2 regions of the Nocardia sp. NPDC004278 genome follow, and region 2 is predicted to be linked to the other one. Evidence: riboswitches for the same ligand, from Rfam matches in the RefSeq annotation. Region 2 holds a riboswitch; the other holds the start of a gene.
The links. A riboswitch is a leader RNA that binds a small molecule or an ion and turns the genes downstream of it on or off. The one in region 2 is predicted to bind ZMP and ZTP.
Positions count from the first base shown of each region.

Region 1: it holds a riboswitch for ZMP and ZTP, as region 2 does, so the genes downstream of both, ACWEO2_RS18520 (phosphoribosylaminoimidazolecarboxamide formyltransferase) here and glyA (serine hydroxymethyltransferase) in region 2, are expected to answer to the same signal.

Region 1 covers NZ_JBSGEQ010000010.1:251,685-255,941, forward strand. Annotated here, with positions in the region: gene ACWEO2_RS18510 (ketopantoate reductase family protein) at 1-603, shown strand, start outside; partial or broken gene ACWEO2_RS18515 (Tn3 family transposase) at 1,073-2,030, shown strand; ZMP/ZTP riboswitch at 2,079-2,159, shown strand; partial or broken gene ACWEO2_RS18520 (phosphoribosylaminoimidazolecarboxamide formyltransferase) at 2,182-3,336, shown strand; gene ACWEO2_RS18525 (ROK family transcriptional regulator) at 4,252-4,257, opposite strand, start outside.
Region 2 covers NZ_JBSGEQ010000027.1:7,133-11,389, reverse strand. Annotated here, with positions in the region: gene glyA (serine hydroxymethyltransferase) at 1-1,210, opposite strand, end outside; ZMP/ZTP riboswitch at 1,325-1,409, opposite strand; gene ACWEO2_RS31995 (TetR/AcrR family transcriptional regulator) at 1,459-2,028, opposite strand; gene ACWEO2_RS31990 (PaaI family thioesterase) at 2,199-2,675, shown strand; gene ACWEO2_RS31985 (nitroreductase family deazaflavin-dependent oxidoreductase) at 2,709-3,158, shown strand; gene ACWEO2_RS31980 (DUF885 domain-containing protein) at 3,186-4,257, opposite strand, start outside.

The sequences.
Region 1 (4,257 bases), on a different contig from region 2:
GAGGGCGACGTGCTGTTCCTGCTCAACTGGGCGGCCGGCGCGGAGCCGCTGGGTGCGGTGATCGGAAACGAGCGGGTGCTGCTCGGCTTTCCCCCGACCGGCGGCACGATGGACGGCGACGTGGTCCGCTACCGCGCGACCAATCTCATGACCCGCCTGCTCCCGATGCCGATCGGCGAACCCGGCGGCCGGACCACGCCGCGACTGGAACGGATCGTGCGGGCGCTCGGTACCGCCGGGATCAACGCCAAGGCCGAGCCGCGGATGGATGCCTGGCTCAAGACCCACGCCGCTTTCGCGGTGCCGCTCGAGCAAGCGGTGCACGCGGCGGGCGGCCCGGTAGCGCTGGCCGATGACCCGGACGCGGTCCGCGGCATGATCCGCCTCATACGACAGCACTTGGCCGCCATGCCGACGCCGCCGGTCCCCCGCGGGTTCGTTGCGTTACAGACCCTGCCGGAAGGGCTGCTGACTGTCGTACTGCGGCGCTTCTTGCGGAGCTCGACCGCCGCGCACAGCGGGCTCAACAGCGCCTCTGCTGCATCTATGGCCGAGCTCGAACGGGTGGCCGAACAAATGCGCGTCTATGCAAGGGGCCGATAGACAGAGGCACTGCCGGACTCCGACCATCCGTCTCACACAGATGAGGCCAACTCGCCGGATACCTCAGATCAACGAGACTGCCTCAGCCTCAACGAGGACAGTTCAGCCGGAACCGGACGCGTTCCAGCACGCGGGGTCACGAATCGCGTTGGGTTCCCACTGAAAAAGCTTCAGCGTGGATGAACCCACTGTTTTCCGTTCAGCAAGTTATGGACTCAGGGTGCGGAGAAAGTTCATCAGCTTTTCGTCCACGACTTGGTATGGATCGCGCCCGTCATCTTTGCGCTGAGCCATTGTGACCAGGTCATCGTCGCTCAGAAAGACGATCATCTTTCCAGATCCAAAGTTTGGCTCCGTCCACGCTCTCCGACGTGCAGCAATGGCCGATTGACTTGGGTCGCTTCGAGATACGAGCAGGCCGAACATCCGAAACGCCATGGGAAGGAGGTACTGACTTATTGATTCGACTTCCCGCTTCGACGGGCAGCGGTTCCCCACACGCGGCAAATCCCTCACCGCCAGAGCTCTGAGCAGATATTTCGCCGAGGAGGGCTCTCCACCTACACCCATGTCACCGATCAGCATGCGACCTATGGAACGAAGATCATCGTCGCGACGAAACGGGAGGCACATTATGTGCTCGATGAAATCCTGGGCAACGCAACCGATCTGCCGATCACCGAGCACGCGACGGATACGCACGGGGTCACCCTGGTGAACTTCGGTCTGTTCGATCTGCTCGGGTTGCAGCTCTCGCCCCGGATCCGGGACCTGGGCAGGGTCACCCTGTACCGGTCGGGCCCTCGGGCCGAGGCCGAGGCGCGGTTCCCGCACGCGGGGCCGCTGCTGACCCGCAAGCTGAATCTGGATCTCATCGCCGAGCACTATGACGATCTGCTGCGGCTGGCCGGATCGCTGAAGTTCGGACACGCCACCGCCTCGCTGCTGGTCGGCAAGCTCTCCGCGTCCGGCCGCCAGAACGCTCTCGCGGCGGCGCTCAAAGAGTACGGGGCGCTGCGCCGCACCATCTACGCCGCGAAATACCTGTCGGACCCGGACTATCGGCGGCGCATCGCCCGCCAGCTCAACAAGGGCGAGTCCCTGCACGCGCTGCGCCGAGACCTGCTGTATGCCCATGAGGGCATGATCCGCGCGAGGCACCTGGAGGGCCAGACCGAGCAGGCATGGTGCCTGACCCTCGCCGCGAACGCGGTAATCGCTTGGACTACAGAGTATTACGGGCTCGCGGTCGAGCAGATGCGGCGCGAGGGTCGCCGCATCGATGACGAGGTGCTGTCCCATATCTCGCCGGCGCACAGTGAGAACATCAACTCTTCGGTGCCATCGAGGTCGATATCGACGCCGAGCTCGCCCAGCTCGGCCCCACCGGCTACCGACCGCTACGGGTTCGCGACACCTTGTTCTGATCCACGCCCCATCAGGTGGCGTGACTTGGTCGCGCCGTCGTGCTCTACAGTTGCACGTGCGACTGGCGTCACGTGGACCTGACCACGAGGAAGCGCAAGATCGGAGCGTCGTCCGCCTGGGTGCTCCCGAACTCGAGTTCGGGAATGGAGCACGACAATGGATTTGCGGTACGGCATGAATCCTCATCAGCGGGCCCGCATCGTCGACGGCAGCGCCGATCACATCCGCGTGCTGCACGGGTCCGCATCGATGATCAACTATCTCGACGCGCTCAATGCCTGGCAACTGGTTACAGACGCGCAACACGCGACTGGCAGAGCGGCTGCTGCCTCGTTCAAGCACGTCTCCCCGGCAGGAGCTGCGCTGGACGGGATGCTCGACGACACCATGCGCGAGACCTGGGGGTTGGGCACCGCGCGGCTGGGATCGCTGGCCGCAGCATATGTCCGGGCTCGCGACGCCGACCCGCGATCGTCATACGGAGACATGATCGCGGTGTCCGAGCCCGTCGACGACGAGCTGGCTGAAATGCTAGGCGCAGTGGTGTCCGACGGCATCATCGCGCCGGGCTACGCGCCCGGGACCGTAGCGAAGCTGGCCCGCAAAAAACAGGGCCGCTTCCTCGTGGTCGAGATCGACCCCACCTACCAACCCCCGACCACCGAGATCCGGACCGTATTCGGCGTCGCAATCGAGCAGGACCACGATCGGCAGCCGATCACCACCGAACTGCTCCGCTCGGCCGACGGCCCCACGCTCACCGATGCCTCAGCCACAGATGCGTTGCTGGGCATGATCACTGCCCGTTTCACCCAGTCGAACACGGTGGTCTTCGTGCGCGATGGAATGACCGTCGGCGTCGGAGCCGGGCAGCAGTCCCGTGTCGACTGCACCCAACTGGCCGGGGCCAAGGCGCGAACGTGGTGGATGCGCCGCCATCACAGCATCCGGACCCTTCCCCTGCCGACGGATCTGCCACGCCAGCAGCGGCTGAACTGGCAGATCGCCCTCGCCGCAGGCACTCTCACCGAGACCCAGCACGGCGAACTCGCAGAACTACTCACCCAGCCGGGCAATCCGATCGAGGACCGGGAACGTGTCAGATGGAACCGACGGCTCGCCGGCCTCACCATGGTGTCCGACGGCTATCTCCCGTTCCGAGACAATGTCGACGTCGCTGCCGAACACGGAGTCGCCGTCATTGTCGAACCGGCGGGAGCCCTTCACGCCGACACGATCGCCAACGCGTGCCGCGAGCACCACATCAGACTTGCACGCACGGAACTCCGAATGTTCCATCACTGACCGGATTGCACCGCGTGAACCGCAGCGACGGGCGCCATGCAACTTCGCATGGCAGTCGGACCCCGTCTCGCGAACGAAGGTTCGCGAGACACAGTGAGCCGCTGAAGATTCCGGCAGGTCGGATACCGTCGAATCTGTAACGCTTGTCGTGTACGCGCCAACGTCAACCTGTCGGAGGTTCGCAATACACTCCTGAGCCATGCGCATCGGCTAGGGACGGCGGCTACGCCGATATCCGTTGTTTTTTCGGCGATTACTACCGGGACCCCAAGACCGAACAGGCTGCCGAACCGGCAGCGTGTCCCCTCCCCCACGATGATCGCGGTCCACCGGCTGTCGCGGTCGAAGTCGTCGACCGCTGGACCGGGACGTCCCGCGGGCCCGTCACCGTCGCGGACGGGTACTGCCCCGGCGCGGCGCACCCACGAAGAGATCTTGCGTGAGGCCGGGGTTCGGCCACGCCACCGAGTACCCTCTGGCGGGATTCGTCAGGTCCGCGAGCAGTCGCGCGGCTTCCCGGCGACGGTGCCATGGCACCGACCGCGACTGCCCGATAATTGCGCCCGGCTACACGCTGGCCGACCCCGTACACGCCGCTATCGCACATGAATTCACCAGCACGGCCCGCATCGCCCTAGCCCGCATCAACCCACGCCAAGCCGAGGCACCTGATCCTGCGCTACGGCCTGGACGGCCAACCAGAACGGTCATTCAGCCAGATCGGCCGTCACCTCGGTCGTGCTCGGCGGGAGGCTATGCGACATCCCTGGTCACCGATGGGACCGCGGCATGCCGGATGTTGGCGCTGAGCGCAGCCGGCTGACCGAAATCTGCAGTCTCCCAGTGTCGCCCACGGTGTCGTCGGCGTGTGGCACCGTCGCTCCACACATCCGGTGGTCCGGGTGCCGATGCCGGTCAGTG
Region 2 (4,257 bases):
CATCGGAACCACCCGCGAGCGCGGTGGCGATGATGTCGGCGACCTCGGTGAACTCGGCATCGCCGAAGCCACGGGTGGCCAGCGCGGCGGTGCCGATGCGCAGGCCGGAGGTGACCATCGGGGGGCGCGGGTCGAACGGAACGGCATTGCGGTTCACGGTGATTCCGATTTCGTGCAGCAGATCCTCACCCTGCTGACCATCGATTTCGGAGTTGCGCAGGTCGACGAGCACCAGATGCACATCGGTACCGCCGGTGAGGACGCTGATGCCCTTGTCCTTGACATCGGCGCCGCCGAGCCGCTCGGCCAGGATCTTCGCACCGGACAGGGTGCGCTCCTGACGCTCCTTGAATTCGGCGCTCGCCGCGATCTTGAACGCCACGGCCTTGGCGGCGATCACATGCATGAGCGGGCCGCCCTGCTGCCCCGGGAATACCGAGCTGTTGAGCTTCTTGGCGTACTCCTGCTTGGCCAGGATCAGCCCGGAGCGCGGACCGCCGAGGGTCTTGTGCACGGTGGAGGACACCACATCGGCGTAGGGCACCGGCGAGGGATGCAGCCCGGCGGCGACCAGACCGGCGAAGTGGGCCATATCGACCCACAGCTTGGCACCGACCTCATCGGCGATCTCCCGGAACGCGGCGAAGTCCTGGTGCCGCGGGTAGGCCGACCAGCCCGCGACGATCACCTTCGGACGGGCGGCGAGCGCAGTCTTGCGCAGCTCCTCCATATCTATACGGTGGTCTTCCTTGCTGACCCCATAGGAATGCACTTCGTAGAGCTTGCCGGAGAAGTTCAGCCGCATGCCGTGGGTGAGGTGACCACCGTGCGCGAGGTCCAGGCCGAGCAGCCGGTCGCCCGGCTCCATCAGCGCCATCAGCACCGCGGCATTGGCCTGTGCGCCGGAATGTGGCTGCACATTCGCGAATTCGGCGTCGAAGAGCTCCTTGGCGCGGTTGCGGGCGAGGGTCTCCACGACGTCGACGTGCTCGCAGCCACCGTAGTAGCGACGGCCCGGGTAGCCCTCGGCGTACTTATTGGTGAGCACGCTGCCCTGCGCCTGCAGCACCGCGCGCGGCACGAAGTTCTCCGAGGCGATCATCTCGAGGGTGTCGCGTTCGCGGGCGAGTTCGCCTGCCATCGCGGCAGCGAGCTCGGGATCGAGCTCACCGAGAGATTGGGTATTGACAGAGGCGGTCGTCTGCGTCACCTGATCGAGTCTATTGGCCGTCCGCGCCGCGTCGATCAGGGGGTTCTGCGTCTCGGTGTGCATAGCAACCTCCGTGGTCCGGATGCCCCGGGGTGCGCACCCCGAAGCCCATGAGCCCGGCACCCAGGCGCGCGGTGCGGGGCGAGGGTGCTTCCCGGTGGTTGCTTCCACCTCGAGTGCGCCAGTCGCGTCCGACCATCTTATCCGCGGGTGCGCGACGGGCCGATACGCCTCTGCCGGCCCGCGCGTCAAGCCTCGGGTACGGCGGACCGCAGCAGAGCGGTGAGGTGAATCTCCGCGTCGTCGAGGGGCCGAGTGGATTTCAGCGCCCGGGATTGGATGATGGCGCCCTCCAGCGCACTGATCACGAATCCGGCCAGTGAGCGCGCCTGCTCGCCCGATAGACCGTTGTCGCACAATGCGTTGGCGAGTCGGTCGGTCCACTCGGTGAAGGCGGCGCCCGCCGCCGCCTGCACATCCGGTTCGGATTCGGCGAGTGCGGCACCGACGATCGGGCAGCCCGTGGTGAACGAGCTGCGCGTGAGGGCGCGCTGCCACCAGCCGGTGAGCGCACTCGCCCATTGCGCTGGCGCGCCGGTCGCGGTGATCTTGTCCATTACGGCGGCCAGGCGCTCACCCGCCGTCTTGGTCGCGACCTCGACCAGCTCGCTCTTACCGGATGGAAAGTGCTGGTAGAGCGAATTCCGAGAGGCATGGCTGCGCTCGAGCAGGGCGGCGAGCCCGGCCGCGTGCACACCCTGCTCACGAACCAGCTCGATGGCGCTTTCGATCAGTCGGTCGCGCGGACCCACGGTCATCGCTGTCCTCCCTGGGCTGTGTCCATTGTTCGCGCACTCATGGTTGCGTGAACCGATCGGTCCATGCTCCAATCATGACAGATGTGGACCGATCGGTTCACCGAAAGACGGGATTGATTCATATGAGCGAGCGCAGCGAGCGAACATCCGACACAGCCACACTGGTGGTCATGACGGAGCCGAGCGCTAGCGAGGCGCAGTCAGGGGCACCGACCGACCTGGCCGAGATGTCCGGACTCGAACTGGTGCGCACCGCGATGACGACGCCGGGGCGGCCGCCGTTCATCGGCGATCTGCTCGGCATGGAGGCCGAGCAGATCGAGCACGGCGAAGTGGTCTTCGGGCTGCGGACCCGCCCGGATTTCGCCAATCCGCTCGGCACCACGCACGGCGGCATCTGCGCGACCCTGCTCGATTCGGTCATGGGCTGCGCCGTGCACACCACCCTCGACGCCGGTGTCGGCTATACGACGCTGGAACTGAAGATCAACTACATCCGCGCGGTGCCGACCCACGGCAGTCGCCTGATCGCGACCGGCACCACCATCCACATCGGCCGCACCACGGCCACCGCCGAAGGCCGCATCGTCGACGACCAGGGCCGTCTGGTCGCACACGGCACCACCACCTGCGTCATCTTCCGCTGAGCCGGAACCCGCAGGCTGACGAAGGAGAACACCATGAGTCAGCGCACCACCGCAGCAACCGTGCGCAAGTTCCGGCGCGAACGCTTCATCGGCCGCTATATCGTCAATCCCGCTGTCGGACTGCTGGATCGGATCGGCATCCGCTCCGCGTTGCTCGCCGAACTGGAGACCACCGGCGCGAAATCCGGTCAGCCGCGTCGCGTTCCGGTCACCGTTTCGATCGACGACGAGGGCGCCTGGCTCATCTCCCAGCACGGCCACCGCGCCGGCTGGGCCCGCAATATCACCGCGAACCCGCAGGTCCGACTGCGTCACGGCAAGCGCTGGTACACCGGCACCGCCGCCTTCGCCCCCGATGACGACGTCGTCGCCCGTGCGCGCAGCTTCGCCAAGGGCCGCATTCCCGCCCAAGCCACCGCATGGACGATAAAGGCACTGGAATCGGACCCGGTTTCGGTGCGTATCACATTCACCGCGGACTAGGTCGCCACAGTTGAGCGCGCGTCGAGTTCACCCGGCGCGCAGACCGCCAGGGGTGAGGGGTTCGTCGAGCAGGCGGCGGAAGCGGTCGGCGCGATCGTCGGCATCGGCCGCGCGGTCCAGCCAGCCGCCGAGCAGGCGGTAGCCCTCGACGTAGGTGCTGATGTAGGCGCGCCACAGCGGTGAGGACAGGAAGCGCAGGGACTGGCGGGCGCGTTCGGGGGTGGTCAGGCTCCAGCGCTGCAGGAATCCGGCGACCTCGTCGGCATCCCGATGCTGATCGTGCAACAGCAGGGCGGCGTCCTGCCTGACCCCGACCAATTTGGCCGATGCGTTCGAAAGCTGTTCGGCGCGTTCGCCTTCGAAGCGCAGCCCCAGATCGGCGTAGATCTCCTGCGCCCATTTGCCCCAGCCCGGTCCGACGATCGAGCGCAGCGCCAGATCCGCCAGCCCCTCCGCCATCAGGCACTGCGGGGTGTTCACCAGGAACAACGTCTGCTCGGCCTGCCCATTCGCGACCAGCCCGGCCTCCTTGCGGCAGTGCTCGGTGTGATGTCCGGGATAGGACTCGTGCGCGATGAGGGTGGGCAGCTGCGCCAGATGCTGCTTCAGGTCGGAGTTGATCGCCACCCGGGAGTGGTAGTTGCCCAGGTAGTAGTTGAAGCCGGACCAGGGCTTGTCGCCGACCACCTCGTAGGTGACGTGCTCGTGGTCGGGCAGCGGATAGCGCTCGCGCACCAGTTCCCGCAGCGCACCCGAGAATGCCTCGACGCAGACCTGCAACCGCTCCGGCGGAATCTCATCGGCCTTGCGGAACGCCGTCACCCGCTCGGCGAGCGGACCGTCGCCGGTCAGTACCTCGTCCATCTGCCGGTGCGCATCGCGATAGTCCTCGACATCCCCCGGTGCGATCTCGACATCGAAGTACGCCCGCACCTCATCGACGAAGCCGATATCGTCCCCGGCGAACTTGCGTCCCGAACATTCCAGCGCCCGCAGGTGCACGTCGAGAAACTCCGTCCGCTGCGGCGCCAACCCGGCGGCGGGCAGTTCCGCACGCAATGCCGCGGCCCGCCTGGCCAGCTCGCGCGGCTGCGGTGCT